DNA from 3 places in the Pantoea sp. CFCC18177 genome. Region 3 is predicted to be linked to each of the others. Evidence: predicted binding sites of a transcription regulator. Region 3 holds the regulator's gene; each other region holds the start of a gene.

Region 1 (10,624 bases), on a different contig from region 3:
GCCTGCTGTACCGCCTCTTCATCTTCAGTCCGCCAGCGACCAAACAGCGGTTGGTGCGGATAGCGTCCACGCGCCACCAACTCCGTCACACTGATGCCCGCAGGCGCATTGGAACTCTGCGGCAGCAGCCCCAGCCGACGAGCCACCTCTTTGGTGGGGTAGCGCGCAATCGCCTCACCGTCTAAATACACTTCGCCTTTTAGCGGAGCATTGAGACGGCTTAACGTACGTAATAACGTCGATTTACCACAGGCATTGGGGCCGATAATCACCGTCAGCTCCCCTTCCGGGATCGCCACCGACAAATTTTCCGCCACCACTTTTTTGTCATAACCGAGCGTCAGGCCTTCGCCATACAGACGTGAAGGAATATCAATCATTGGCGTCGCGCCTCCCGCACCAGTAACGCAATCAGATAGAGTCCACCCAGGCTGACGGTGATCACGCCAACCGGTAATTGATAAGGCAGGAACAGATGCTGTGCGGCAAAATCTGCGGCAATCAGCAGCAATGCCCCACACAGTGATGCCAGCAGCAAAGCCCCTTTCTCACCGCCGCCCAGTCGGCGCGCAATCTGCGGAGCCAGTAACGCGACGAAGGAGATCGGCCCCACCAGCGCCGTTGACGCTGCCGTCAACACCACGCCAATCAGCATCAACCACATGCGGCTGCGCTCTACGGGCACGCCGAGGGCGCTGGCCGTGTCATCGCCCATTTCTAGCAGGCGCATCCGCCGCGTCAGCAACGCCATCAACAACAGAGACAACAACAGCACCGCAATCACCGGCGGGGTTTTTGCCCAGGTGATGCCGTTCAGCGATCCTGCGCTCCATAAACCGGCACTCAGCGCCGATTCCAGTGAGGCACTGATAATAAGCCAGGCATTGAGCGCCATCAGTAACGCGCGCACGCTAATGCCAACAATAATCAGGCGGAAGGTTTCAACACCGTTGCGCCAGGCAAACAGGTACACCAGCGCCGCGGTTCCAACCCCGCCCACCAGCGCGGCGCCGGTCATGGCCGCGATGCCCTGATTGAACAGCACCAATGCCACCAATACGCCGCTGTAGGCACCCGTGTTAAAGCCAAGAATATCCGGGCTACCAAGGGGATTGCGCAGTAAAGACTGGAAAATGGCGCCGCTCACGCCGAGGGCCGCGCCAATCAGCAACGCCATCATTACGCGCGGCAGACGCCACTCCAGCACAATCAGCTTAACGTTGCTGGCTCCCTCGCCCAGCAGCACCTGCCAGAACTGTTCTGCGCCAATCGGTAATGCGCCACGCGTCATCGCCAGATAAGCCAGCAGCAAGCAGGTCAACGTCAGCCACGTGGTGTGCAGCAGAACACGGCGTGTCATAAGCCACCTCGCCCGAGTTGACGACGCACCAGCACAATCAGGACGGGAGCGCCCAGCATCGCGGTGACAATTGAGACACGCAGTTCACCTGCAACCAGCAGGCGGCCCAGAATATCCGCCGCCAGCAGCAGAATCGGGGTGATGATCGCGGTGGCCGGCAGCATCCAGCGGTGATCGTTACCCACCAGCCAGCGTGCAAAATGCGGTGTCATCAGACCGATAAAAGCAATCGGGCCCACCGCTGCCGTTGCCGCTCCACACAGGAGGGCGATCGCCAGCAACCCCAGCAGCTGCGTACGTGCCACGCGCGTTCCGAGCGCCGTTGCCATATCGCCGCCCATGCTCAAACTGTTCAGCGCCTGCGACAGGCAAAACGCTATCACGCTTCCGATGAGCACCGCCGGAAACAAGGTGCGCAGCACCTCAAAGTTGCGAATATCCAGTGAGCCGCTGTGCCAGAAACGCAGATGGTCATAAATATCAGGATTGAGGAGCGACAGGCCCGATGTCAGGCCATCCAGCACCGCGCCCAGCGCCACGCCGGCTAACGTCAGGCGCACTGGGTTGACGCGGCCACCGCCAATCGCACCGGTCATCGCCACCAGCAGCGAGGCCAGTAACGCGCCGGCAAACGCAAATCCGAGCCAGTCGAGCGGCGAATCGGCGCCAAACAGCGCAATGCCAATCACCACGGCAAATCCGGCACCGGCATTCACCCCAAGAATGCCGGGATCGGCCAATGGATTACGCGTCAGACTTTGCATTAAAGCCCCCGCCAACCCCAGCGCTACCCCAGCGAGTAGCCCGGCCAGCGTTCGCGGCAAGCGCGCGTCGCGCACAATCACACACTCTGCGCTGTTACAGCTGGAGGTCAGCGAATGATAGACATCGGCAAGCGGTATTGATTTGGCACCCAGCATTAAGCTGAGCGCGATGAGGAGCATGAGCAGAATCCCTGAGCCTGCTAATGCATGGAACTGGCGCATCGTTCTAAACCTTCACTGTTCAACGTCGTCGCATGCGCAACGCAATTTGATAATGGTTATCGTTATTACTCGCGTTCGCCTATGTTACCATGACTCGCCTCGCGGACGATGAGGAAAATTGGTGCAAAAAGGCGAACATATGAACAAATCCTCCCACTTTATCGATCTCTCCTTGCTGAAAACCCATGCGGCATTTCGCGCGGTGTTTATCGCTCGATTTATCTCGATTGTTGCATTGGGGATGCTGGCCGTCGCAGTGCCGGTGCAAATTCAGCACATGACGCAATCACCGTTGCTGGTGGGATTAGCGGTGACGCTGGCCGCCTCGGGCATGTTTATCGGTCTGTTAACCGGTGGCGTGCTCGCCGATCGTTACGAACGTAAAAAGCTGATACTGATTGCCCGTTCAACCTGCGGTTTAGGTTTCATCGCACTGGCGATAAATGCCGCGCTGCCGCAGCCGTCGCTGATGGCGGTTTATCTGCTGGGATTCTGGGATGGCTTCTTCGGCGCCATTGGCGTCACCGCCCTGCTGGCAGCGACGCCCGCGCTGGTGGGTCGCGAAAACATTATGCAGGCTGGGGCGACCACCATGTTGACGGTCCGCTTTGGTTCGATTCTCTCGCCTGCGATTGCTGGACTGGTGATCGCGCACGGTGGCGTGGTGTGGAACTACGGCTTGGCCGCGTTCGGCACACTGTTAACCGTGCTGACGCTGCTAAAGCTGCCGCAGTTAGCGCCACCGCCACAGCCGCGTGAACATCCGTTGAAATCACTCGCCGCAGGCATACAGTTCCTGTTTGCCAGCCCGATAGTCGGCATGGTGGCATTGATTGGTGCGCTGGTGACCCTCGCCAGCGCAATACGCGTGCTCTATCCAGCATTGGCTCCACACTGGTCAGTAAGCGCCAACCAACTTGGTATGCTCTATGCCGCCGTGCCCCTCGGAGCCGCGATTGGCGCGTTGACCAGTGGCAAACTCAAGCATGCCGCCCGACCGGGACAGCTGGTGCTGGGGAGTGCAGTGGCGGCGTTTATTGCCCTGGGATTATTCAGCCTGATGCCCAACTTACTGCTGGCGCTGCTGTGTCTGGTGGCCTTTGGCTATTTCAGTGCCATCAATAGTCTGGTGCAGTACGCGATGATCCAGGTGCTGACGCCAGACCACTTACTGGGCCGTATTAACGGACTGTGGACGGCGCAAAACGTCACCGGTGATGCGATTGGCGCGGCAATGATTGGTGCGATGGGATCATGGTTACTGCCACCCCAGGCTGCCGCAGTGTTTGGTTTTGCGGCAGCACTGCTGGGCATCATGATGTGGTGGGTGATGGGGCGTCTGCGCCGTTACCACGCGCCAGCCCCGGAGCTGGCGCAACCCTCATCATGATTTAACGAACAGTTTTTCCAGACGCGCCAGCAGATTGCTGGCGCTGTAGTAATCCAGACGGAACGAATCGACACCCAGCGGGAAGACCTGTTTCTGCGTCACCGCTGAATTTTGCGCCAGGAACGGATTACTCAGCACTGACTGCGTGGTTTTCTCGTCAGCGGCGAACAGCAGGAACGTCTTGCCCGTCAGACCGCTGCCCACGTTTTCGCCCGACAACTGAATGATGTCTTTACGCTGGCCCATGCTGTGGCCCTGTTGAACGGAGGCAGGCGGTTCGGCGAGGGTGAAACCCAGCTGCTCTAACAACTTGCCCTGCGCCGATTCTGCGGTCCATACGTTGACGGCACGACCATCGCCGTTCCACACCATCGCAGAGACCGGTTGCGGCGGCAACGTGATGGCTTTCTTTAAGGCCGCTTCACGGTCGTCAAACGCCTTAACACGCTGTGCGGCCTGAGCTTCATGACCGGTCGCCTGGCCAAGCAGCGTCACCACATCCTGCCAACTTTTGTCGTCGTAATTGACCACCAGGGTTGGCGCGATAGCGGAAAGCTGGCTGGCAAGTTTGATCGCCGAGTCGTTGCCGGTCGCGCTGACCAGAATCAGATCCGGCGCTTCAGCCGCCACGGCTTCGGCACTGGGTTCACCAATATAGAGACGTTTAAGATGGCGCTGTTTCGCCACATCGCCCCACTGGCGGAAAAAGCCCTGATCGTCAGCAAGACGGCTGTTGGGAGCGGTCGCGCCGGAAGCAATAACCGGTGCATCAATCGCCAGCAATGAACCCGTCAAAGTGACGCTGGTGGACACAATGCGCTGCGGTGCTTTGCTGATGGTCACGGGACCATTCGCTCCCTGAAGGGTACGCGGCCAGCCCTGCTCGGCCTGTGCCAATCCGCTAAACGCCTGGAAAACAAAAATCAGGGCCGAGAGGCCCCATAAACCGCATTTATTCATAAGTTTTGGTCCACTTTTTAGCATATTGCCCTGGGTGACGTTAGCGTCCGATTACGCCGAAACACGCTGGAAATCCCGCGAATGGATTGACTCTTTTGCCCAATCGACGTAGGTTACAGGCCCATAATAAAAATGATAATCATTCTTAATAATCTTATCATTTATAGGTGAAAATTATGGTGGAATCATCCATGTTTGAAAATGCCTTATTGAAGGATTTTTCCGCGTTATGCCGTGGGTTCCTTTTTACCTCGCCCTGGCGCAGCCTCGCAACGCAGGGGTGTTATACCACCATCACTGCATCCGTTGCTGATGCGGCGCTGTTGCAGGGGGATTTTCAACAACAGTTGCGGCAGCATTTCGCGGCGGCTAAAAAACAGGGGATTAACAATCCGATTTTGGTCGGCGCGATCCCGTTTGATGTCAGCCAACCCGCTGCGCTGTTTATCCCTGAGTCTTACCAGACGTTTAACCGCGCCGATCTGCAAAATGCCTTACCCTCAGCCGTGAGTGAACTGCCACAGGTGCGTCGCCGTATGGCAGTACCCGACCACGATGTCTTCACCCAAATGGTGGCGGATGCCGTGTCGGCAACTCAGCGTGGTGACCTTGATAAAGTGGTGCTGTCGCGTTTGATGGATATCGTCACCGAACAACCGGTCGATACTGCCGCACTGATGCAGCGCGTGATTGCCCAGAACCCCAACAGCTATCACTTCCATCTGCCGCTGCCGCAAGGCGGAGCACTGGTGGGCGCCAGCCCAGAACTGATGCTGCGTAAACAGGGGCGTGATTTTAGCTCATGTCCACTGGCGGGTTCTGCTCGCCGTCATCATGACGATAGCCAGCAAGATCGTGCGGCGGGCAATACGCTGATGGACTCTGGCAAAGATCGTCACGAACACAAGCTGGTCACAGATGCGATGCGTGACACACTGCAGCCGCGTAGCCGACTGCTATCGGTGCCGACCGTGCCCTCCCTGATCACCACCGCGACCTTGTGGCACCTCGCAACGCAAATCGACGGCGAAGTGCAGGATGAGCATGAAAACGCCCTGTCGCTAGCCTGCTTGTTGCACCCAACACCAGCATTGAGCGGCTTCCCACACCAACGTGCCCAACAGCTGATTCAGCAGTTGGAACCTTTCGATCGCCAACTGTTTGGCGGCATCGTCGGCTGGTGTGACAGTGAAGGCAATGGCGAGTGGGTGGTGACAATTCGCTGCGGCACGGTGCACGGTGCGCGGGTACGCCTGTTTGCCGGAGCCGGCATCGTGGCCGACTCCCAACCTGAATCAGAATGGCGCGAAACCGGCGTGAAGCTGGACACCATGTTGCGCGCATTTGGACTGCAATAAAGGAAAGATGATGAGCATTCCCTATACCCGTTGGCCAGACGACTTAGCCGCACGCTACCGTGAAAAAGGCTATTGGCTCGATGTCCCCATGACCGACATTTTGGCGCGTCACAAAGACAACGATGCGATTGCGGTCATCGACGGTGACCGTCAGATCAGCTATCGCCAACTGGATGCGTTGAGCGACAACCTCGCGGCGGCCTTACAGCGCCGTGGTTTGCAACGGGGCGACACCGCATTAGTCCAGCTGGGCAACGTTGCGGAGTTCTATGTCACGGTCTTCGCCTTGTTTAAGCTCGGCGTGGCGTCTGTGTTCGCGCTGTATAGCCATCAGCGCACTGAACTGACTGCCTACGCATCACAGATTCAACCCAAGCTGCTGATTGCCGATCGCAGCCATGCACTGTTTGCCGACGATAATTTTATCGGCGCGCTCTGTGCTGCGCAGCCTTCACTGCAGCAGGTGATCCTGCGTAACGATAATCAGCCAGAAAATACCCTTGAAGCGTTGATGGCCGAAGCGGCGGGCGATTATCAGGCCACGCCAACCGCAGCCGATGAAGTGGCATTTTTCCAGCTCTCGGGCGGCAGCACTGGCACGCCGAAGTTGATTCCGCGCACGCATAACGATTACTACTACAGTATTCGTGCCAGCGACGATATCTGCGAAGTCACGGCTGATACGCGCTATTTGATTGCCCTGCCTGCACCACACAACTTTGCGATGAGTTCGCCGGGTTCACTCGGCGTGTTCTATGCGGGGGGTCAGGTGATCCTCGCCGCCGATCCCAGCGCGACACTCTGTTTCCCGCTGATTGAGCAGCACCAGGTGACCGATACCGGTTTAGTGCCGCCTGCCGTCAGCCTGTGGTTGCAAGCCATTCAGGAATGGGGAAGCAACAAGCAGCTGGCATCACTGCAACGTATTCAGGTGGGTGGGGCTAAATTAGGTGAGACTCTGGCGCGTCGCATTCAGACCGAAATTGGCTGCCGGTTACAGCAGGTGTTTGGCATGGCAGAGGGCCTGGTGAACTACACCCGCTTTGGCGATGACGAACAAACCATTCTGACCACGCAGGGCCGCCCTATTTCTGAAGACGATGAAGTCTGGGTAGCCGATGAACAGGGTAATCCACTGCCCACGGGCAGTATCGGCCGTCTGATGACGCGAGGCCCTTATACCTTCCGCGGCTACTACAACAGCCCGGAGCATAACGCCGCCAGCTTTGATGCCAACGGGTTTTACTGCTCCGGCGATCTCATCGAGATCAATGCTCAAGGCTACATCACCGTGCAGGGCCGCGAGAAAGATCAGATCAACCGTGGTGGCGAAAAGATCGCGGCTGAAGAGATCGAGAACCTGCTGCAACGTCATCCTGATGTGATCCACGCTGCGCTGGTGTCGATGAATGATGAACTGATGGGCGAAAAGAGCTGCGCCTTTATTGTCGCCAGCCAGCCGATCAAAGCGGTGGCACTACGCCGCCATTTGCGTGAACTTGGCGTGGCCGAGTTTAAGTTACCCGATCGTATTACTTGCGTAGATGCCCTGCCGCTGACCCCCGTCGGCAAGGTGGATAAAAAACGTTTACGCCAACAGCTTGCTGACCAACAAGCGCAAGCCTGACCTGTTCCGGAGATTGTAATGGCTATTCCAAAACTGAACTCTTACGCGCTGCCAGCGGCAGCTGAACTGCCAACCAACAAGGTGAAATGGACCGTTGAGCCGCAGCGTGCTGCTTTACTCATTCATGATATGCAGGCTTACTTCCTGAACTTTTGGGGTGAGAACAGCCCGCTGATCGATCAAGTAGTCGAGAATATCGCTCGCCTGCGCGCCTACTGCAAAGCGCAGGGCATTCCTGTGTTTTACACCGCACAGCCGAATGAACAGAGCGATGCCGATCGCGCGCTGCTCAACGACATGTGGGGACCGGGCCTGAATAAACACCCGGAGCAGCAAAAGATCGTGGATGCACTGGCACCGGATCAGGACGATCAGGTTCTGACAAAATGGCGCTACAGCGCCTTTGTGCGCTCACCGCTGGAGTCGATCCTGCAAGAGATGGGCCGCGATCAGCTGATCATTACCGGCGTCTATGCCCATATCGGCTGCCTGACGACCGCAACAGATGCCTTCATGCGTAACATCCAGCCGTTTATGGTGGCGGATGCGCTGGCCGACTTCAGCCGCGAAGAGCATATGATGGCGCTGACTTACACCGCAGGACGCAGCGGTAAAGTGGTGATGACCGCCGATCTGATGCCGCTTCCGTTGAGCAAAGATGACCTGCGCGCACTGATTCTGCCGCTGCTGGAGGATGACGATGTGCCGGAAGATGACGAGAACCTTATCGACTACGGTCTTGATTCCGTGCGTGTGATGGCGCTGGCGGCGCGCTGGCGCCAGGTCCATAACGATATCGATTTCGTCAGTCTGGCAAAAAATCCGAGCATCGATGGTTGGTGGGCGCTGCTGTCACGGGTGCCAAACAAATGAGTGCTTCCTTCGATTTCAGCGGAAAGATCGTCTGGGTAACCGGCGCGGGTAAAGGGATTGGCTACCACACTGCGCTGGCATTCCATCAGGCTGGTGCAAAGGTAATCGGCTTCGATCTGCGTTTCGATCAAGCGGAGTATCCGTTTACCACTCAAGTGATGGATGTCGCGAATGCAGCGGAAGTGAAAGCTGTGTGCCAGCGCCTGCTGGCCGATCAACCCCATCTTGACGTGTTAGTGAACGGTGCGGGGATTCTGCGCATCGGTAGCACCGAAGAGTTGGCGTTTGAAGACTGGCAAGCCTGCCTGGCCGTCAATGCCGGTGGTGCCTTCAATATGTTCCAGCAGACGCTGCCGGTATTCCGTCAGCAACGCGCGGGCGCCATCGTGACCATTGCCTCTAACGCGGCGCATGCGCCTCGCCTTGGCATGTCGGCGTATGGTGCTTCTAAAGCGGCGCTGCGCAGCCTGTGCCTCACTGTCGGCCTGGAAATGGCACCGCTGGGCGTCCGTTGCAACATTGTTTCGCCAGGTTCCACTGACACCGATATGCAGCGCAGCTTGTGGCATACGCCGGAAGCCGAGCAAGAGATGATCAATGGCTTCCAGGATCAGTACAAGCTAGGGATCCCACTGCGTAAGATCGCCAAACCCCAAGAGATCGTGAACAACATCCTGTTCCTGGCCTCGGATCTTGCCAGCCATGTGGTGCTGCAGGATATTGTGGTCGACGGTGGTGCAACGCTGGGATCCTGACATGGCAATCTGGAAAAAAACGATCGATCTGTCCACGCTAAATACCCTGGGCGATAACTCGCTGGTGGCGCACGTCGGTATTGTGTTCACGGTGATCGGCGACGATTACCTCGAAGCCACCATGCCGGTGGATGCCCGCACACAGCAGCCATTTGGCCTGCTACACGGCGGCGCTTCGGTGGTGCTGGCAGAGTCGATGGGATCGATTGCGGGTTATCTGAGCGTGGAAGAAGGTAAAAGCGTGGTGGGGATCGAGGTCAGTGCCAGTCATCATCGCGCGGTGAGCAGCGGTGAAGTGCGTGGCATTTGCCGCCCTCTGCATTTGGGCGCACGCAATCAGAGCTGGGAGATAGAGATCCGGAATGGTCGCGACCAGCTGTGCTGTACGTCACGCCTGACGGTGGCGGTGTTGGGGTAGTGCTGTGTGGTCGGATGCCCTCACCCTAAACCTCTCCCACAGGGAGAGGGGATAGATCGAGCGTAGTATCCGATGATTGCACACACAGCCCCCACCATAAAAAAAGCGGCCATCTGGCCGCTTTTTTACTGTGCGATTAACGCTGGTAAATGATTTCGACGCCTTCGTCGTCCTCTTCGTCCCAGTCGTCATCCCAGTCTTCGTCTTCTTCCACTTCCTGAGCGTTTTCCATGGCTTCGCGGTGATAGTCATCCCACATGAAGGCCACTTTCTCCGGCTCTTTCGCTTCTTCTTCGGCTTCTTTCGGGTTCTCAATGATGAAGGTCATCACGTCCCAGCAAAGATCTTTCACGCCATCATGGCTGGCCGCAGAAATCAGATAGTATTTATCTTCCCAGCCTAATGCTTCCACAACCGCTTTAGCGCGGGTTTCCGCTTCTTCAGGGCTCAGCAGGTCACATTTGTTAAACACCAGCCAGCGAGGCTTCTGGAACAGCTTAGCGCTGTATTTCTCCAGCTCACCCAGTATGATGCGAGCGTTTTCCACCGGATCGGACTCGTCGATTGGCGCGAGGTCGATCAGGTGCAGCAATACGCGGCAGCGCTCGAGGTGCTTCAGGAAGCGAATGCCGAGACCTGCACCATCCGCTGCGCCTTCAATCAGGCCTGGGATATCCGCAACAACGAAGCTCTTTTCGCTGTCCATACGCACAACGCCAAGGCTTGGGACCAGCGTGGTAAACGGATAATCAGCCACTTTAGGTTTAGCCGCCGATACCGAACGAATAAACGTTGATTTGCCGGCATTCGGCAGACCCAGCATACCTACGTCGGCCAGAAGCATCAGCTCCAGCTGCAGGTCACGCTTCTCACCCGGCGTACCCATGGTCTTCTGAC
Region 2 (10,624 bases), on a different contig from region 3:
TTAGCCACAAAGCGTCCGCTGGTGAGGTCGGGACGACGCAAATAGCCGCGTGCGATACCGGTTCCGGCAATATATAGCTCGCCCACGCAGCCCACCGGCACCTGGCGCAGTTGGCTGTCGAGCAGATAGACCTGGGTGTTGCCTACCGGACGGCCAATCACCGGTTGCTGTGCGGCCAGGACGCTGGCACCCAAGGTATCAATGGTGTATTCAGAAGGTCCGTAATAGTTGTGAATCTCCATCTGCTGCTGATTCTGCATTAGCTTCCACAGCGTTGGCGTGGCCGCTTCACCCCCAATCATCACAAACGAGGGACGATGGTTTTCAACATCCATCAGGCCGCTGTCGATCATCTGTGAGAAGAACGATGGGGTGATGTCCAACAGATCGACCGGCACGGCGTTCATCTGTTGAATCAGTCCCCAGGCATCGCGGCGCAGCTCTTCGTCAAAGATATTGAGTTCGCACCCCATCAACATGCAGAACAGCGGCTCCCAGGAGGAGTCAAATGAGAACGACGCGGTGTGGCCTGCCCGCATACGGCGCGGGCTGGTGGCATGGAAGCGATCAATCGCCGGGCCAAACAGATGCTCGCGATGGGATAAGAACAGATTGAGCAGACCCTGATGGGTGCTCATCACCCCTTTCGGGCGGCCGGTGGAGCCTGAGGTGTAGATCATGTAGGCGAGGTCATCGCCACACAGTTGCGTTGCAGGGCGCTCAACCGATTGGTTGGCGAGTTCCGCATCCAGCGCATCAATACAGAGATGTGGCAGTGTCGGCATCTGTGACAATGTCACGGAGTGCGTGAGCAGCAGAGCGGGTTGGGCATCTTCACACATCAGTGCCAGGCGTTCACGTGGATAGTCGAGATCCAGCGGCATATAAGCCGCACCGCTAGCCAGCACCCCGAAGATGGCGACCAGCGAATCGACCGAGCGAGGGATGCCTATCGCCACCACGTCATCGGCACCCAAGCCACGCGCAATCAGCAGGTGTGCCAGTTGCATGGCCCTGTCGCGCAACTGGCGATAGCTCAGGCTGTGCTCACCACACACCACTGCAGCGAGTTCGCCGCTCTGCGCGGCACGCGCCAGCAGTATATCGATAATCGTGGTGACGCCGTCAGGCGGCGTTATCACGGGACCGGTAGACCAGCGCTGGATATCGGCCTGTTCATCTGGCGCAATCAACGAGAGTTCGGCCAGCGTGATGCCAGGCTGCGCAGCGAACTGCGCAATCAGATGACGGATACGATCGGCGTGACGCTGTAACGCAATCGCGTCATAGCGTAATGGATTAGCCACCAGCGTCAGTTGTAGCGCGCCATCGCGGAAACCCACCTCAAATTCGATATCATCCACCGGTCCCATTGCCAGCGTATGGGTTGTCGCCGCAATACCATCAAACTGCAGGTCATCATGATAGACCTTGACGTTGATCACCGGTCCGTACAGGTGCTGACTGCTGCCGACTAACCCCAAATCACGGCGCAGTTGTTCCGCTTCATAGCGCTGATGGCGACGCGCTTTGCGGATTTCGCCCTGTACCTGCTGCACCAGTGCGGCGAGGTCGGTGGTGTCAGACAGGTCAAAGATCAGCGGCAGCACGTTCACCACCGGGCCAAGCGCGGTAATTGCAGCTGACCCCATGCGGCGCATAAACGGGAAACCAATCGACAGGCGTGGGCTGTCACTGATCCGGGCCAGATAAGCCACTAACACGGCGCTCACCACATCGCCTTCACTGCATTCGTACAGGGCGGGCTGCTGGCGTAACGTGGCTAAATGCGGTAGCGTCACCTGGCAACTAATAGGACGATCACCGGGATTGTCGGTGCTCTCATTTGAGAGTGTGATGCTGGTCGGCAGATCGGCGGTATAGCTTTGCCAGTGGCTGGCTGAACGTTGAAACGCCGCTGAGTCCTGCCACTGCTGGTACTCCTCAATCACGCCAGTAAAGGGCGTAAAGGGTGAGGGTGCAGGCGATTCTCCGCGACACAGTGCGGCATAGATAGCCGCGACACGCTGTGCCAGGGCTTCAAAACTGAAGCCGTCAACCTGTAGATGGTGGTAGCGCTGATACCACCACCAACTGCCATCACCGAGGCGCATCAAGACATGACGGCAGAGCGGTTTTTCGCCGTCGGCGGGTAAATCCGCACTCACATCGGCCTGCATCAGTTTGTGTGCCTGGCTGCTGGCATCAGCGCGTTGGCTGAAATCATGCCACTCGGGGATGATCTCCGTTGAAGCGGTAAACCACTGTGCAGGGTCGCCATTTTCATCCAGACCAAAGCGGGCCTGCACGGTATCGGCTTCCATCATGGTTTGGCGGATCGCGCTGTCGAGGGCCGCGCGGTTGATGGCGCCGTGCAACACACTGTAGTGCGCCACTGTGAATTGATTGCGCTGCTGCGCAATAGTGTCAGCGATCCAGATGCCGGGCTGCGCCGCCACCAAGGGGTACGCTGTTGAATGCGTGATTAACGATGCCAAAGGACAGTTCCTGTCTTAAAAAATCAAAAAAAAGAAAATAAGAAAAATTAGTGCGCGGTGGATGACGTCTGCTGCGTCGTGGGCCGCATATCCAGCCAGTGTGTTTCTACGTATTCGATGGCGGCGGATCGTGCCAATGGCCCGGTGACGCAGCACCAGCCTGCTGGAACGGGCGCAAAGGCGGGCCACAGGCTGTATTGCTGGCGGTCATTCAACAGCACGAGGAAATCCAGGGCATCGTTATCAAACGGATTTTGTTGTTCAGACATGGTGTTCACCTTCAGAGGTTGCATCAGAGGAAAGAAAATCGGCCAGTAACCAACGGCAGCCATCGATCAGGCCCCCGCGCCAGCACAGCGCATCGTGTCCACCGGCATAGCGGCGGAAAGAGAGGGTATGTCCAGCCGCTTCCAGCGCCGGACGAATTTGTTGATTGACGTAAAGCATGTCTGCCTCACGGTCACCCACTTCCTGAAAAATTGTCAGCTTACCGCCGGGAAGTTGGTTGTTTTGCAGGCGTTGCAGCAGGAGTCCGGGCGCGTGCTGCTCCCGGTTGGCGTAATCGCGGATGTATTGCAGATGCGGCCACCAGAACGATCCTGATTGCGTCAGCACGCGACCAAAACGCTGTGGCCAGTGCAGGCCAGCGTACAGCGCCGCTAATCCACCATAACTTTGCCCCGCAACAACGGTGCGGTTGCCCTCATTGCTGAAGGTGGCATGCTGGCGCGCCAGGGGCAGTAATTCCTGTTGCATGGCTTGCCAGAAGGTTTCATTGCACGGCAGTTCCACTTCGCGGTGCTGGCTATCAATCACATCAATGAATAACCAGCAGGCAGGCGGCAGTTCACCCGCCGCCGTGACCTGATCGAGAGCGCTGAAAATCGGTTGGCCATAGACCCAGTTTTGACCATCCAGCAGGATCACCAACGGGCGTTGCTCTGCCTCGTCACTGTGTCCAGTGGTGTAAAGCCAGACATTGCGCGTGACGTTGAGCAGGGCACTGTGCCACTGCAGCGTTTGCAGAGAATCCGGCCAGGTGTCGGCTAAGCCGGCATCCAGTAACTGCCAGGCGGATTGGTCTGGCGCATCTGGCATCTGCGCGTTGCTCAGGGCAAAACGGCGGCTGCTGAGAAAGGGCGGTGAAGCATTAAGGATGTCAGGGATCGCCAGCGGCATCAGCGAAATCCACCACTTACGCTGCAACACGCGACAGGTTTCATCATCGCCGCAAAACAGCGGTGGCAGATGGTCATCACCCGCGGGGATCAAACTGTAGCTGCCGCGCCAGTCGGATTCGATGGCGGTAGACCAGTGCCAGACATTGCTATCGCCGATGCGCGCCAGGGATTCGGGCATCTGGCTGTGGTGATCGGTGACGCCATTTATATCGATATAAACACGCCGGGTAGACGATAATGCGGAATGCCCCTGCGGGTCGCGCCAGAAAAAGTGCATGGTGGTTGTGCCGGTTCCATCACGCTCGATAACCGGTGTTCCCGCCGTCCGCACCCTGTCCCACCAGCTTTCGTGGCCCAAATGGGGCTGCTCTAACCAGGTGGCAACTGTCCCCGTCGGGAACCACTTTTCCGCCCTTAATTCCGCGTCAGATCGAAACATCCTGAAATCTATCTCCACATTTTCTTCAAAGACTTTACATTAACAAACGTAATGCAAATGCTATTGATAACGATTTACATTTGCAATATGATTTTTCGCGGTCAATAAATCTCCTGGATTTCAGTAAGTTATTTTGTGAAGTGCGTCACGGGGGGATTTAGGGCCGATATTTTCTTATGACAGTAATATTTCAATTCGTTAAGGCATGTTCGCGTGCACGAGCCTGGCTGGACGAATTATTTCATCGACAAGGTAGTTTGAAATAGAGATGGCAACTATGTCCGTAAAAGCAAGAAAATCAGCAATACCTCCTGTGGCACTTCCGTTTAGACTTTCGCGGCTTCACTTATCACTGGCCTCAATTCTGTTAGTGGCGCCTGCTTTTAACAGTCTGGCGGCTGAAGAGACGATTACCGTTAATGCAGAAGCACGTGAGAGCGTCACCTCTCCCATGCAGGGTTATGTGGCGAAGGAGAGCAGTGCAGGGACGAAAACCTCCACGCCACTGCGTAAAACGCCGCAATCGATCTCGGTGATTACCCGTGAGCAGATGGACGACCAGGCCGCTGCCTCAGTGGCTGATGCGCTGAGCTACACCAGCGGAGTGCTGACCAACTATCGCGGTAATTCCAACCGTAACGATGAGATCATCGCGCGCGGCTTCCGCTATGCACCAAAATTTCTCGATGGATTAAGTTACGGACTGTCTGGGCAACAGGGTGCCGCAGGGCAGATCGATCCCTGGTTGCTGGAACGTGTGGAGATGATTCACGGCCCGGCTTCCGTGCTGTATGGCCAGGTTAATCCCGGCGGTGTGATTGCCATGACCAGCAAACGTCCTACCGCGCAGAGCATCCACAAAGTTCAACTCAGCACCGGGAATCAGCATCTGGGCGAGGCGGCGTTTGATTTCGGTGGCAAGCTGAATGATGACAACACGCTGTTTTATCGACTCAATGGTATCGCCAGCACCAAGCATGAGTTCGTGAAAGATAACAAGCAGCAGCGTATGGCGATTGCCCCAGCATTGACGTGGTTGCCGAATGCTGACACCAGCTTCACGCTGTTAACCATGTACCAGAATGAGCCAAAAGCGGGCTATCGTAATTTCCTCCCAGCCAACGGTACGCTGTTCAACACCAGCGCGGGATACATTCCTTACGACTTCAACGTGAGCGATCCGAGCTTTAATGAAGCGAAGCGTGAGCAGACGTCAGTCGGCTATATTTTCGAACATAACTTCAACGATAACATCAGCTTCACGCAGAACCTGCGTTACAGCAACATGGACGAGTCGTACAAATATCTGGTCTACACCTGGGACGTGGATGGCAGCGATCACCAGATCAACCGTCGTCCGCAACATGACAAGATCAAGTCCAAGGAATTGGGCATCGATAACCAGGTCAAAGCCACCTTTGATACCGGCAGTATTGCGCACACGGTGCTAGGCGGGCTGGATTACAAATGGAGCGATGTGGATAACAAGCTGTGGCGTGACAGCGGCGATCAATACATCCTCGACTGGGCCAATCCCACCAGCGTGACGATTAATGAGAGCGATCTGGCGCTGAATACCAGCACGCGCAAGAAGCTCGATCAAGTCGGCGTCTATTTACAGGATCAGCTGGAATGGGATAACTGGAACCTGCTGCTGTCAGGGCGCCAGGACTGGGCGGAAGTGCGAACTCAGGACCGTATTGAGAACACCAACACGCAACAGAACGACAGCAAGTTTACCGGCCGCGCGGGCTTGCTTTATGCCTTCGATAACGGTTTGTCGCCGTACATCAGCTACAGCACCTCGTTCGAACCCAACCTGAGCACTGGCGCACCGGGCAGCGATCCGTTTGCACCGACCACCGGTGAACAGACGGAGATTGGTGTTAAATATCAACCTGTAGGCTGGGATGCGGTGTTTACTGTCTCTGCGTTCGATATCACCCAGAAAAACATCACCTCTTACAACAGCGAGTTGGGCTACAACGAGCAGATTGGTAAGGTGAAGTCGCAGGGTATCGAAACCGAGGCGCACGCGCAGATTACGCCAGAAATCAAGGTGATGGCCGCCTATACCTTTACGGATGCCGAAACCAAACAGAGCAATACCGCTGCGCAGGTGGGTAAAACGCCAGCCAGTATTCCCCGCCATGCCGCTTCGGCGTGGGGAAGCTATAGCTTCCTCGACGGCGCGCTTAACGGCCTGACGCTGGGCAGCGGTGTACGTTACACCGGCACCGCATGGGCTGATTCAGTGGGGCAGGACAAAGTGCCTCATTACACTTTGTATGACGTGATGGCGAAGTATGAGTTGGGTGAAGCGGCGAATTCACTGCGAGGCACCACCCTGCAGCTCAATGTCAATAATGTGGCGGATAAACATTACGTGGCGTCGTGCAGCAACACCAGTGCCTGTTTCTATGGCAGTGGTCGTTCGATAGTGGCTTCTGTCAGCTACAGCTGGTAAAGAAAGTTGGGGCGCATGTTGGTGCGCCCCATGTTATTCAAACGCGTCCGCGCTTTCACTTTCCGTGCGGGTTGATGCCGGTTAACCCCGTCAGCAACAGGATTTCGGAAAATACTGGATTTATGTGACTGTCATCACTGCATGAGGCACGCTAAAATAAACGCTTCTCATTCAGTAGAGGATTTTTTGTCGCGATGGTTTCTCGTTTTACATTAGCCGCATTGACGGCTGCAATACTGCTTACCGGCTGTGCTCGTCACACCGCAGACAGCAGCGCTACGGCACAGGCTGAAGCGCCCGCTGCCGCACCTATCGAGAATGACAACATTCCTTCCCAGTTTGATAGCGGACCGACCGTAATCAACGTCTCGCATCTGGTGACACGCACTGATGACGGCTCTTCTGTGTATGTCACGGTAGATGGCCAGGATGCAGGTTTGTTGCAGAAGGGCGAAAATAAAGAAATTCACGTCGCTGCAGGTAAACACCAGGTGGGTGGCTACGTGCAGACGCTGTTTGGTTTTGGCAAAGTGACCATTGCGTCAGTGGACGTCACCACTGATGACAAGGGACCGAAGAACGTGGTGTATTCTGTGACGCGCCAGAAACCGGCCTTTAGTGAAGCGCCGGCTTCCACGCCTAACAATTCGTGATGTTGTAAAGGGTGTGGGCGGTGCTCACACCCTTTCGCGTTAACTGCGACTCAATACCAGCTTTAAGCCAGCCAGCGCAAAGCAGCACGCCAGCAAAGCATCCAGGCCGCGACGAATACGGCGATAAAATGCCGCCATCACGCTGGTTGAGAACAATACGGCATAGCCGCAGAACACCAGCACGCAAATGCCTGCACATCCCGCGATGATCATCGGCAAGGTTGAGGCCGCAGCATCGGGTTTTAATGCCACAGACATGATCGCCACCCAGGTGAGAATGGCTTTAGGATTGCCCACATGCATCAGGATGCCCTGGCGGAATAATTTACCAAACGCGGGTTTTTCGCCGCTGGCCATAAACTCCGTGGCATCAGGACGGCGCAGGGCAGATTTGCCGGCTTTAAACGCCAGCCATAACAGATACAACCCCCCACCGATTTTTAGCACGATCAACAGCTGTGCAAAGGTCGCCAGCACCGTTAATACGCCACAGGCTGCTAACAGCGCCCACATCATCGAACCGCCAATCACCCCGCTGGCCAGCGCCAGGGCCGCACCGCGCCCTTTTTTCATTGCCGTACCCATAATCGCCATATTGCTTGGGCCGGGGCTGGCCGTAGCCACAAAATAGGTGGTGTAAATCAATATCAGTTCGTGTGAAAGCGCCATATTGTCCTCTGCGATGGGGGTTGTCCTTTTCCCCGTTATATCGCTAGTGGACGAGATTGGCTATGGAACATTTTTCATCTAGCTGGCAACCGCTTTCGCGTGTCGACGGTTTTTGACTTTAAACAGGGTAAAAATAATCGACAGTGAGGCGATCACCACCAAAATCAGCCCTGGGCCCATTAGCGAGCCGAAACCCAATGCGTTGAAGATCAACAGCCCGACAATCCCGCCGGTGAGGAAGGAGAAAATCGTCACCAGATGGGTATTGAGTTGCTGCTTAAAGGCTCGAATATTTTTTGACGGATCGCGGCGTAATAAGGCGATAAACACCGAACCCATTGAGATACCGGCATCGGTGAGGGTGCCGGTAATATGCGTGGAGCGCACCCGTCCATTGGAGAGTTGTGTCGAGGTGGAGTTGTGGACACCCATTAAGAAGGCGAGCAACAACAATATTTCAGCGTTATTATTCGATGAGAAATAATAGATCTCAAATAACGACGTAAGGATTAACAGCAATCCTTCGGCCAGCAGAATACAGCTGAATATGGTGCGCAGGCCATTAATCACACCCAGTACCACGGAGATGCGTGCGACCACCGCACCGCTAACAAATGCCCCAATCATCGCAATAAAAATTTTCAGGTTCCGGATGTCCATGTCGTTCAAATCACTGGATATTTGCGAGATGTTGCCAGACATATGTGAGGGAAAGAAACCAAATGCCGCCAGCGCCATCGCGTTCAGCAAGCCTGCTGAGGTCGCCAGGCAGAGGGCAAGATTTCGATCTTCAATATGGGTTCTGGTTCGCTTCAGTTTTATCAGCATAATTCACCCTTCCTCATCGAGAGTATTGTGATAACGCAATGCGTCAAATCTGGTGTTCGCCAATCAATAAGTGAAGCACAAATATCTTAAGACGTTCTTAATAACTTAGTGATATAGATGAATCTGAATTTGGATGTAAAGATATCTAAGGAAGATTGTCAGTCTGGTGCTCTGTGTTTACTTTCGCTGGAAGTCACTGGATATATAAGGAAGCAAAGAAAATGACAATTCAGGGTGCTCAACCTGGGCAACGGCGTGCGCTGCTGCTGGTCAATCGCCGTTCGCGTCGTGGTGAACAGTGGGCACAACACGCGCAACGTAAATTGCAATCGGCGGGTTTCACATTAATTACGCCGCATGAGGATGAGCAACGCAGTTACAGTGAGTTGATCATCGCGCATCAGCATGAGGTGGATATGGTTATCGTTGGCGGCGGTGATGGCACCTTGAATGCAAGGTCACTGGTGGTGTTAACGCCCACGGAGGTGTAGGGGAGGAGAATTCAAAATCACCGATAAATATGCAATATGAGTCACATTCCACCAAAGCTTTGCATCATTTCAACCTTCCTGATTTGAACTGGGTTCCAGTAACGAGAAGGTATGGGCCTGGATAGATGAAATCTTCGATATAGACTGTAATGTATATCCTTTATCTAAAACACCACTGGGCAGGAATATCAAAAACACTTGTCACAGCTGGTAAGGGCTAAAAATGAAAACGTTAGATGACCTGATGGCTGATTTGACGCCAGAAGAGCTCGTACAGGTAAATGCTAAAGTTGCCGCTATGCGACTCGATTCTCAGTTGTACAAACTTCGTGAAGCGCTGGATAAAACGCAAAAACAGCAGGCAGAAGCAATGGGTATTGCCCAGCCTTCAGTCGCAGCGATTGAAGGGCGGGGTGAAGATCTGAAAATAGCGACACTCAAACGTTACGTCGAAGCGTTAGGGGGCCAGCTTACCATTGGGGTCAATATGCCCGGCGGCGATCATGTAGAATTTACCCTGTAAGATGACTTAGCCTGAGTTTGTTCGTAGGGTGCGGCCTTCAGGCCGCCAGAAAGTCAGCCACTCCTATACTGCGAAAGCCACACCGTTCGTCCACCACAGGTGGCATCTTCTGTCACCTGTTGAACGACCCTAAAGCCGTTATTCGTCAGCAACTGGCGAAACTCGGCGTGATCGAGACTGGCATGATAGAGGGGGCGATCCATGAAGGTCCCCATCGCTTCACTATCGCTATGCCCACTGGTAAACATCAACGCTGCGCCCGGTTTTGCATGCTGGGCGAAGCGCGGAAACATCGCGCGTTGATGGTCGCGCGTTAAATGGAAAAAACTGTCCCAGGCGATAAGACCGTTAAATGAGCGCGATAAAGCCAGACTCCGCATATCGGCTACATGCCAGGCAGAATGAGGAAATCGTTTTTGGCAATGGGCAATCATCGGTTCTGCTGCATCCACTCCGGTTACATGAAATTGATGGCTTAGAAAATACTGCGCAATCGGTATGCCTGCGCCGCAGCCGATATCGAGAATCTCACCCTGGGCCGGAATCAGCGCCAGAAAACGATCCAGCCAGTGTTGCTCAATAAAATGCGTCTGGCGCAGGTTATCCCAGATGTCCGCACCTGTACGGTAGAGATCGATAATGTGGTCGGCTTCTTTTTCGTGGTTCATGCTTAATCTCTCGTATTCCAGTTGGCAATATCTTAGAACAAAATACAGCGCGAGAATAAAATTATGAAATATGATCCTTGTCACGAAATATACGCATTTTTTCACGGAGTTGTATTAGTTTAGTTATATTTCTGCAATAAACACTTCGCGATAGCAGAAGTGCCACCCATGAATAAAGTGTAGCCATCAATTTCACCGAGAGTATGA
Region 3 (10,624 bases):
GTAAGGTTGAATCAGATCCTGCTCCACGATATGACCACTCGCCCATGCCTGATCCAGCGGCAGACGCTTCACATCTTTCAACTCGCCTTTGATCAGTTGGTTAGCCCGATCTTCCACCACTTTGGTGACATTGGTATCAGCCGGTCCACCGTTTGGTGGGTTGTACTTGATGCCACCGTCTTCTGGCGGGTTATGTGAAGGCGTGATCACGATACCATCGGCCTGCGCGCCACCACGCTTGTTGTGCTCAAGAATGGCATTGGAGATCGCAGGCGTTGGCGTGTAGCCATTCTCTTGCTGCACAATGACGTCCACGCCGTTGGCCGCCAGCACTTCCAGCACCGACAAAATTGCCGGTTCAGACAGTGCGTGGGTATCTTTACCCACGTAGCAAGGACCGGTGATGCCATTCTTTTTGCGCTCTTCAGCGATCGCTTGCGCAATCGCCAGAATGTGCACTTCGTTGAAGCTGTGACGTCCCGCGCTGCCGCGGTGGCCGGAGGTGCCAAATTTCACCGCATGGTCCGGGTTCGCCGCATCTGGCTTCAGGACGTAATACTGCGAGGTTAATTGTGCAACGTTAATCAAATCGCTCTGCTGGGCGGGTTGCCCGGCACGGGGGTGATTGGCCATTGGCGCTTCTCCCTGACGCTTCGGTTTAAATGGTGCCGCGAACTTTCTCTGTCAGTTCCTGAGGGAACTGCATAGCCAGCATGATGTGTTCAACCATGCTGCATTTGCGACCTGTATTGGTATTGGTGATCACCCAGTACGGCGTGCCGGGAACATGCTTCGGCTTAGTATGGGTGCCATTTTGCAACAGCGTGTGCTCATCACCCGCAAAGTAAACGCGCGTGCGGCCCTGCAGCGAGGCAGTAGCATCAGCAAAAGCTGCCGGATCAAGACGATAGAGCGTTGACAGTACCAGCATAAAGCGATTAACCGCCTTATTCTGCTCAGCATACTCATCGGAAAGCAGCAGTTCACGCACGGCACGCACGCGATCCTGAGGACGCGCGTCGTTACGCGCAGGCTGCGCTTCCTTGACTGTCGCACTGGCGGCAGGTGCGGCGGGCGCACTCTGGCCTGCAGTGAACTTCAGCATGCGGCGCAAAATATCGGAGGCGCTTTCACCAATGTGCTGCGTGTGGCTGGCAATATAACGGTAGAGTTCTTCGTCAACTTCAATCGTTTTCATCTTATTCCGTACAATTCTGGCAAATGACAGAACCACGCATTGTTGCAACGGCCTTAGCAAAATCCAGTCGTGCAAAATGTGAGCGGGCTCTAACATAAGGATTATAAAGTTAAATCCGTAGCAGCCGATAGCGCTGGCATCGTTTCAGGGCAAAAGTCGGAATATGCCCTAATGCCTGGCCGGCTGGCTCCTGGACAGGTGAATCCATGATAACCTATGCCAAGGTCACAACCGTAAGAACTTTAGCCATGATTTTGAACGCCCGTCTGCAAACTGAACAATCTTCGCCTGATGCCACACCGATTCTGTTAATTCATGGCCTTTTTGGCAGCCTCGATAACCTGGGTGTACTGGCACGCGGAGTGCGCGATGCACGCCCAACGCTGCAAGTTGATGTGCGTAACCATGGGTTATCCGAACGCAGCGAGATCATGAATTATGCCGCGATGGCGCAAGACATCGTTGACACACTGGATGCTCACCAGATTGAACGTGCCAGCGTGATTGGCCATTCGATGGGCGGAAAGATCGCCATGGCATTGAGTGCCGTGGCACCGGAACGCATCGAGAAGATGGTGTTGATCGATATCGCCCCGGTTGATTACCAAACGCGCCGTCACGATGAAATCTTTGCCGCGATTCGTGCCGTGACCGCCGCAGGCGTGACGCGTCGGAGTGAAGCCGCAGAAGTGATGCGCCAGTACATCAACGAAGAGGGAGTCATTCAGTTCATCCTGAAATCGTTTGCCGAGGGGGAATGGCGCTTTAATGTCCCTGTCCTGTGGGATAACTACACCACGATTTCTGGTTGGGAAGCCATCCCTGCCTGGCCCCACCCGGCACTGTTTATTCGTGGTGGTGATTCGCCTTATCTGGACAATCAGCATCGCGATGCGCTGCTGCGTCAGTTCCCGCAGGCCCATGCACATGTGATCAGCGGTGCCGGTCACTGGGTGCACGCGGAAAAACCTGATGCGGTTTTGCGCGCGGTTCGTCGCTTTTTTAACCTGTAAAAGCAAAAGCTTGCTGTTAGCGGTTTAGGGTTGGCGTCACGGATGGCGCTGGAGTATGATGTCGCGCTAAAAATTTGCCGCGGATGATTTTTTCGCCGCGGTCGGGCCGATAATGTATAAATCGCGCAGCGCCTTTCCGCCGTTCGCGCCCACTCAGTTTCACAAATCATGGCAAAAGAACAGACAGACCGTACCACGCTCGATCTTTTTGCAGACGAGCGGCGTCCCGGTCGACCAAAAACCAGTCTGCTGACGCGTGACGAACAGTTACGTATCAACAAACGTAACCAGCTCAAGCGCGATAAAGTGCGTGGGCTGCGTCGTGTTGAGCTAAAGATGTCCAGCGAAGCTGTTGACGCACTTAACACCTTGGCCGATCAACAAAACATCAGTCGCAGCGAATTGATTGAACAAATGCTGCTGGCGCAACTCAAACTGTCTTAGCGTGTGCAGACCGCACACAGGAACACAAAGTTAAGGCTTTACACGTTCCGCGCTTTTCACTGGTCTGCTATCATTCGCTTAAATGTGCAGTCAACTGACTTACTTTCACAATCAGGATTTAAGAGGTTATCTAACCCATGGCAATCGTAGGCATTTTCTTCGGCAGCGATACCGGCAACACTGAAAACATTGCAAAAATGATCCAGAAACAACTGGGTAAAGATGTCGCCGAAGTGCATGACATTGCCAAGAGCACCAAAGAAGATCTCGCAGCGTTCGATATCCTGCTGCTGGGCATTCCGACCTGGTATTACGGCGAAGCACAGTGTGACTGGGATGATTTCTTCCCAACCCTGGAAGAGATTGATTTCAATGGCAAACTGGTTGCGCTGTTTGGTTGTGGTGACCAGGAAGATTATGCTGAGTACTTCTGCGACGCAATGGGCACCATTCGTGACATTATTGAACCAAACGGTGCCGTTATTGTTGGGCACTGGCCAACGGAAGGTTATCACTTCGAAGCTTCGAAGGGCCTGGCAGACGACAAACACTTCCTGGGTCTGGCGATTGACGAAGACCGTCAGCCTGAACTGACCAACGAACGTGTTGATGCATGGGTTAAGCAGATTTTCGATGAGCTGCAACTAAAAGAGATCATCGAAGCCTGATCCCCTTCCCTACCCGATGTGAGCGGTGTCTCACATCGGAACAAAGGAATCTCCTATGAAAATAATAGCGACGGTTTTTTAACTTTTCCCCGCAAATCTGTAGAATACCCGCAATGGTCATCCGCTTATTCCTCGCTCTTTAGAATGAGGCTGAGTGAAATGGAAACCCAAACCACTACGTTTCTCAATGGCATAAGCGATGTTTATCCTTACAGCTTTTGTTGATTTTACGCGACGCCTTGGTTTTCATTTCACTGCTTGGGTTCTATAATGAGACGCAAATGAGAATATGCGTGACCTAAACATTCAAGGCCTTTGAGCCGTAAGTGACTCGCAAAGTAACAGGACAATATCCGCATGACTGACAACAACTCCGCATTGAAGAAGGCTGGCCTGAAAGTCACTCTCCCAAGATTGAAAATTTTGGAAGTGCTTCAGGGACCAGGACCAGAGTCCCACCATGTCAGTGCGGAAGATTTGTACAAGCGCCTGATTGATATGGGCGAAGAGATTGGTCTGGCAACGGTATATCGCGTTCTTAACCAGTTTGATGACGCAGGTATCGTCACCCGTCATAACTTCGAAGGCGGTAAATCCGTATTCGAACTTACCCAGCAACATCACCACGATCATTTGATCTGCCTGGATTGTGGCAAAGTGATTGAATTTAGCGACGAATCAATTGAAACGCGTCAGCGTGAAATTGCGACTCGCCATGGCATTAAACTCAGCAACCACAGCCTGTACCTTTATGGTCACTGTGCGCTGGGAGACTGCCGCGAAGACGACACGCTCCACGACAAGTAATGACGTGTGCTATGCAATATAAAAAAACCGGTGCTCGTCACCGGTTTTTTTATGCCTGCAATCAGGCAACAAAGGTTTCGTGGAGATAGCGCCAGCGTGGAATGGTGGTGCTGCAGTCCAACACCGCCAGCGAAATGCGGGTCTGGTTAGTCCCGTTCATCATCTGTAATTCACGATACTGAATGGTAATCTCATTGCTTTGCTGAGAAATGATGGCATGTTCGCTGGTGGCGATTCGCATCCCCTCACGCTGACCGTGCAACTGACGAAACAGTGTTTCAGTCGCGTTCAGGTCCAGTTCTTTGCCATGTGGTGTGACCATTTTGAATTCTGGATGAAAGTGCGACAGAAGCAGTTCCATGCTGTCATCGCTGCCCTCTGCTTGATTGAAAATACGTTCAATCAGCTGATGCAAAACCACCACACTGTGTTTAGCTTCCAACGCGAGACTTGTCATTTTTTTTCCTTTGATAACCCGCAGAGCCCTGTCTGAGAGCGGATAGCCTACCTGAAAAAAAGTTTTTGACACTCGCTAATGGGTTAATTTTACTAAAGTCAGAATTGTCGCAATAACAGCCAACAAGCAGATTTCACGGCCCGCAGCATAAATGGTTGCAGGAGGTGAATTACAGGCAATAAAAAAGGGCGATTGCTCGCCCTTAGATGATCATATTGTGCTATACCCGTCATACTTCAAGCCGCAGGTGCGTTGGCTGCCTTCATTCACCCCAGTCACATACTGGTGTATGCTCCCGGGGATTCGTTCAGTTGCCGCCTTCCTGCAACGCGAATTATTTTGGGTATATCGCAAACATGATTACTCGCCGATTTTGGCAAAGGTATCACGTAGCCCGACAGTGCGGTTGAACACCAGTTTACCCGGCTGCGAATAGACGCTATCCGCACAGAAATAGCCTTCACGTTCAAACTGATACGGCGCAGTTACCGAAGCAGTACGCAAACCAGACTCGACAAAGCCCTGTTTGATTTCCAGTGAATTCGGGTTAATGGTGGTCAGGAAGTCCTCTGCCGCTGCCGGATTTGGCACGCTGAACAGACGATCATAAAGACGGAACTCAGCAGGCAGCGCGTGAATCGCTGACACCCAATGAATCACCCCTTTCACCTTGCGACCATCTGCAGGATCTTTGCTCAGCGTGTCGACATCACAGGTTGCATAGATGCAGGTGATGTTACCCTCTTCATCTTTTGCCACACGCTCAGCGCGGATCACATAAGCATTACGCAGACGCACTTCTTTACCCAGCACCAGACGCTTGTACTGCTTGTTGGCTTCTTCGCGGAAGTCAGCACGATCGATCCACACTTCGCGGCTGAACGACACTTCGCGGGTTCCCATCTCCGGCTTATTCGGATGATTAGGCATAGTCAGCGTTTCTTCATGGCCTGCTGGCAGATTCTCGATCACCACTTTCAGTGGATCAAGAACCGCCATGGCACGTGGTGCGTTCTCATTGAGATCGTCACGAATGCAAGATTCCAGCGAGGCCATCTCAACGATGTTGTCCTGCTTGGTGACACCGATACGACGACAGAATTCGCGAATGGACGCAGCGCTGTAGCCACGGCGGCGCAGACCTGAAACGGTCAGCATGCGTGGGTCATCCCAGCCTTCAACCACTTTCTCGGTAACCAGTTGCGTCAGCTTACGCTTCGACATCACCGCATATTCCAGATTCAGGCGCGAGAATTCGTACTGACGCGGATGCTGAGGAATGGTGATGTTGTCCAGTACCCAGTCGTACAAACGACGGTTGTCCTGGAACTCCAGGGTGCAGAGCGAGTGCGTAATGCCTTCGATGGCATCAGAGATGCAGTGAGTAAAGTCGTACATCGGGTAGATGCACCACTTATCACCGGTCTGGTGGTGGTCGGCAAACTTAATGCGATACAACACCGGATCGCGCATCACGATAAAGCTGGACGCCATGTCGATTTTTGCGCGCAGGCAAGCTTTACCCTCTTCGAAGCCGCCATCACGCATTTTCTGGAACAGCGCTAAGTTCTCTTCCACGCTGCGATCGCGATACGGGCTGTTTTTACCCGGTGCGGTCAGCGTGCCGCGGTATTCACGGATCTCATCCGCTGACAGTTCGTCAACGTAAGCCAGACCTTTATTGATCAGCTCAACCGCGTAGTTAAACAATTGGTCAAAGTAGTCTGAGGAGTAACGAATGTCTCCGCTCCAGTCAAAGCCCAGCCATTGCACATCACGCTTGATGGATTCAACGAACTCCAGGTCCTCTTTAACCGGGTTAGTGTCGTCAAAACGCAGGTTGCACTGTCCTTGATAATCTTGCGCGATACCAAAGTTCAGGCAGATAGATTTCGCATGGCCAATATGCAGGTAACCATTGGGCTCAGGCGGGAAACGGGTATGCACACTGCTGTGCTTACCGCTCGCCAAATCTTCGTCGATAATCTGACGAATAAAGTTCGTTGGGCGGGCTTCAGCCTCACTCATCTCAAAATCCTCAAAACAATAGCGGGTGATTTGTACCACGAAGTAACGGAGTATGATCCACAAAGCGCAGGAGGGAAACAACCGTTTGTTGGTCGTTTTAAAACAAAAAAGGCAGGAATTGCTTCCTGCCTTCTGGCTAAATCACAAGGACTTAGTTTTTCACTTCATACAATGGCGTTACGCCCGCGACAACAGAACCGCTTGCCAGCAGATTCAGACCGGCGAAATCATCGCTGTTGCTCACGACTACCGGACTGATCATTGAGCGTGCATTGGCGTTGAGGAAGTCCAGATCCATTTCCAGAATCGGCTGACCCGCCGTCACCGTTGCGCCCTCCTCCACCAAACGTGTGAAGCCTTTGCCTTCCAGCGCGACGGTATCCAGACCCATGTGCACCACGATTTCGACACCATTCGCTGCTTCCAGACAGAAGGCGTGGTTAGTATTGAAGATTTTCACCACGGTACCGGCAATCGGTGCCACGACAGTTTTATCGGTTGGCTTGATGGCCAGGCCGTCACCCACGGCTTTGCTGGCGAAGGCTTCATCTGGCACTGCATCCAGCGCAACGATTTCACCACTTACCGGCGCAACCAGCGTGGCAATCACGGCTTTCTCGCTATTAAGCACCGCCTGAGGTTTAGCCGCAACCGGAGCTGCTGCTGCAGCAGGCGCCGCAGTGGCCGCTACCGGGCCTTTACTCAGCACGGTTTTCATCGCGCTGGCGATGCTTTCTGCCTGCGTACCGACAATCACCTGCACACTCTGTTTGTTCAGACGAATCACACCGGAAGCGCCCAGACGTTTCGCTACACCTTCATTGACCTGTGCTGAATCTTTCACGTTCAGACGCAGACGGGTGATGCAGGCATCGATGTTGGTCAGGTTTTCAGAACCGCCAACGGCAGCAATATAGCGACGCGCCAGTGATTCGGTTTGGCTCTCGCCGCTACCGCTGTGATCAACGTTCACATCGTAGCCATCGGTTTCATCGCCCGCAGAGAGTTCACGGCCTGGCGTCATCAGATTGAATTTCTGGATAGTGAAGCGGAACACCACATAATAGATGGCGAAGAACACCAGACCTTGTGGGATCAGCATCCACCAGTTAACCGCCAGCGGATTTCGGGTGGAGAGCACCATATCCACCAGCCCGGCACTGAAGCCGAAGCCGGCGATCCAATGCATACTTGCCGCGATAAACACGGAAATACCGGTCAACACCGCATGGATGACATACAGCACCGGTGCCACGAACATGAAGGAGAATTCCAGCGGTTCAGTGATACCGGTGAAGAAGGCAGCAAAAGCCGCCGCCAGCATGATACCGCCGACTTTGGCGCGGTTTTCTGGACGCGCACAGTGGTAGATCGCCAGCGCAGCGCCCGGCAGACCAAACATCATAATCGGGAAGAAGCCTGCCTGATAACGACCGGTGATTCCTGGGATACCGGTACCATTGGCAATAGATTGCGCACCACCGAGGAACTTAGGAATGTCGTTAATACCGGCCACGTCAAACCAGAACACCGAGTTCAGGGCGTGGTGCAGACCCACCGGAATCAGCAAGCGGTTAAAGAAGGCGTACACGCCCGCACCGACAGAACCCAGTTTCTGGATGTGTTCACCGAAGTTCACCAGTCCACCAAAGATGATCGGCCAGACATACATCAGAATGAAGGCGACGACGATCATCAGGAAGGAGACCAGAATCGGCACTAAGCGGCGTCCGCTAAAGAACGACAGCGCTTTTGGCAGCTCAACGTGGCTAAAGCGGTTGTACACTTCAGCGGAGAGAATGCCGACCAGGATACCTACGAACTGGTTATTGATTTTACCGAAGGCAGCAGGAACTTGCTCCACCGGCATTTTCTGAATCATTGCCACCGCAGCAGGTGAACAGAGCGTGGTCACCACCAGGAAGCCGACAAAGCCGGTTAACGCGGCTGCACCATCTTTATCTTTGGACATACCGTAAGCCACACCAATGGCAAACAGCACAGACATGTTTTCGATAATGGCGGAACCGGATTTGATCAACAGTGCCGCCAGCGCATTGCCTGCACCCCAGCTGTCTGGATCGATCCAATACCCCACACCCATCAAGATTGCCGCTGCCGGCAGCGTCGCTACCGGCACCATTAGCGCGCGGCCGACCTTTTGCAGATATCCTAAAATACTCACCTTATTCTCCCCCTATGAGACTGGCGTTTGCCGTGGCGTGGGTTGATTTTATTATCCCGACGCCCGGTACCTTGATGACATCATTCACCACGAGGCGCAGTGTAAAGATAAATTAATTCGCCTCGCAAATTAAAACCACAGTAACTGTGACTTTAATCACCATAATGGACGTTTCTTGCTGCGAAATGCTAGCCACCACCACAAACTTATTTTATGATGAAAAATATCAAGTCGCACTTTTCCCTGCTGGTTACGCTTAAACGGATTACGCTTAAGGGCAGCAACCTAAACCAGAATCGGCGACTACATTTTCCTAATCTTAATTGAGGTGAAGACATGAGACTGATCCCTTTGGCCACACCTACCCAGGTGGGTAAATGGGCTGCACGCCACATTGTTAACCGCATTAACGCGTTTAAGCCTAGCGCAGAACGTCCCTTCGTGCTGGGTCTGCCAACCGGCGGTACACCGCTGGAAGCTTACAAGCACTTGATCGAGATGCACAAAGCGGGCCAGGTTAGCTTCAAACATGTTGTGACTTTCAATATGGATGAGTACGTTGGCCTGCCAAAAGAGCATCCAGAAAGCTACCACAGCTTCATGTTCCGTAACTTTTTCGATCACGTTGATATTCAACCAGAAAATATCAATCTTCTGAATGGCAATGCACCCGATATTGACGCAGAATGTCGCCAGTACGAAGAGAAGATCCGCGCTTACGGTAAAATCAATCTGTTTATGGGCGGCGTAGGTAACGATGGACACATCGCGTTTAACGAACCGGCCTCTTCACTCTCCTCCCGCACTCGCATCAAAACCCTGACGCATGAGACCCGCCTGGCGAACTCACGCTTCTTCAATGGGGATGTGGATCAGGTGCCTAAATATGCGCTGACCGTGGGCGTGGGCACGCTGTTAGATGCAGAAGAAGTGATGATTTTGGTTACCGGTCATGTGAAAGCGCAAGCGCTGCAGGCCGCAGTGGAAGGTAACGTGAACCATATGTGGACCATCAGCTGCCTGCAATTACATGCGAAATCTGTGGTGGTGTGTGATGAGCCAGCCACCATGGAACTGAAAGTGAAAACCGTGAAATATTTCCGCGAAATGGAAGCGGAAAATATGAAGGGTGTGTGAAAACACGTTGTCATAACCTGCAGCGCAGGCTGCAGGCTTAGCCGGGAGAGAAAAACGATGTACGCATTAGTAAACGGCCGGATTTTTACTGGCCACGAAATTCTGGACGATCATGCCGTGGTGATTGCCAATGGCCTGATTGAACGCGTGTGCCCACGTGATGCGCTTGATGCGAACATCGCGCAGCAGGATGTGGCTGGTGCATACATCGCTCCCGGATTTATTGATTTGCAACTCAACGGCTGTGGCGGTGTGCAGTTCAACGATGACATCGATGCCCTGAGCGTGGAAACGCTGGAAATCATGCAGCGCGCCAACGAAAAATCGGGCTGCACCAGTTATCTGCCAACGCTGATCACCAGCACCAACGAATTAATGAAGCGCGCCGTTGAAACCATGCGCGCCTATTTAGCCAAACATCAAAATCAAGCACTGGGTCTGCATCTGGAAGGGCCGTGGCTGAACAAAGCCAAAAAAGGTACGCATAACCCAGAGTTGATTCGTCTGCCTGATGCGGAAATGGTCGACTTCCTGTGTGCTAACGCGGATGTGATCACCAAAGTGACGCTGGCGCCAGAGAATGCAGGCGACGACGTGATTCGCCAACTGCGCGATGCGGGCATTATTGTGTCAGCGGGCCACTCCAACGCCACCTATGAAGAAGCCAAAGCCGGCTTTAGCGCGGGC

Evidence for each region. Region 3 encodes Fur, which represses iron uptake genes when iron is present. Its sites were predicted from a motif close to ATAATAATGAGAACNACTATCAA; they were not measured.
Region 1: a site for Fur is predicted at 2,393-2,415, ahead of fepD (Fe(3+)-siderophore ABC transporter permease). Genes of this name have one in related genera too.
Region 2: a site for Fur is predicted at 4,176-4,198, ahead of fes (enterochelin esterase). Genes of this name have one in related genera too.

What each region holds. Positions count from the first base shown of each region.
Region 1 covers NZ_JBNBPL010000007.1:91,969-102,592, reverse strand. Annotated here, with positions in the region: gene ACPUC8_RS09420 (ATP-binding cassette domain-containing protein) at 1-380, opposite strand, end outside; gene fepG (iron-enterobactin ABC transporter permease) at 377-1,360, opposite strand; gene fepD (Fe(3+)-siderophore ABC transporter permease) at 1,357-2,346, opposite strand; gene entS (enterobactin transporter EntS) at 2,486-3,736, shown strand; gene fepB (Fe2+-enterobactin ABC transporter substrate-binding protein) at 3,731-4,696, opposite strand; gene ACPUC8_RS09395 (isochorismate synthase) at 4,873-6,054, shown strand; gene ACPUC8_RS09390 ((2,3-dihydroxybenzoyl)adenylate synthase) at 6,065-7,681, shown strand; gene ACPUC8_RS09385 (isochorismatase family protein) at 7,700-8,554, shown strand; gene dhbA (2,3-dihydro-2,3-dihydroxybenzoate dehydrogenase) at 8,551-9,309, shown strand; gene ACPUC8_RS09375 (hotdog fold thioesterase) at 9,311-9,727, shown strand; gene cgtA (Obg family GTPase CgtA) at 9,864-10,624, opposite strand, start outside.
Region 2 covers NZ_JBNBPL010000021.1:18,157-28,780, forward strand. Annotated here, with positions in the region: gene ACPUC8_RS18985 (amino acid adenylation domain-containing protein) at 1-2,498, opposite strand, end outside; gene ACPUC8_RS18990 (MbtH family protein) at 2,546-2,767, opposite strand; gene fes (enterochelin esterase) at 2,760-4,118, opposite strand; gene ACPUC8_RS19000 (TonB-dependent siderophore receptor) at 4,396-6,585, shown strand; gene ACPUC8_RS19005 (hypothetical protein) at 6,780-7,238, shown strand; gene ACPUC8_RS19010 (LysE family translocator) at 7,278-7,907, opposite strand; gene ACPUC8_RS19015 (YoaK family protein) at 7,986-8,735, opposite strand; gene ACPUC8_RS19020 (diacylglycerol kinase family protein) at 8,957-9,226, shown strand; gene ACPUC8_RS19025 (XRE family transcriptional regulator) at 9,450-9,749, shown strand; gene ACPUC8_RS19030 (class I SAM-dependent methyltransferase) at 9,803-10,417, opposite strand.
Region 3 covers NZ_JBNBPL010000010.1:56,179-66,802, forward strand. Annotated here, with positions in the region: gene pgm (phosphoglucomutase (alpha-D-glucose-1,6-bisphosphate-dependent)) at 1-633, opposite strand, end outside; gene seqA (replication initiation negative regulator SeqA) at 659-1,198, opposite strand; gene ybfF (esterase) at 1,447-2,211, shown strand; gene ybfE (LexA regulated protein) at 2,380-2,655, shown strand; gene fldA (flavodoxin FldA) at 2,793-3,323, shown strand; gene fur (ferric iron uptake transcriptional regulator) at 3,681-4,130, shown strand; gene ACPUC8_RS12535 (hypothetical protein) at 4,192-4,587, opposite strand; gene glnS (glutamine--tRNA ligase) at 4,948-6,615, opposite strand; gene nagE (N-acetylglucosamine-specific PTS transporter subunit IIBC) at 6,767-8,794, opposite strand; gene nagB (glucosamine-6-phosphate deaminase) at 9,137-9,937, shown strand; gene nagA (N-acetylglucosamine-6-phosphate deacetylase) at 9,995-10,624, shown strand, end outside.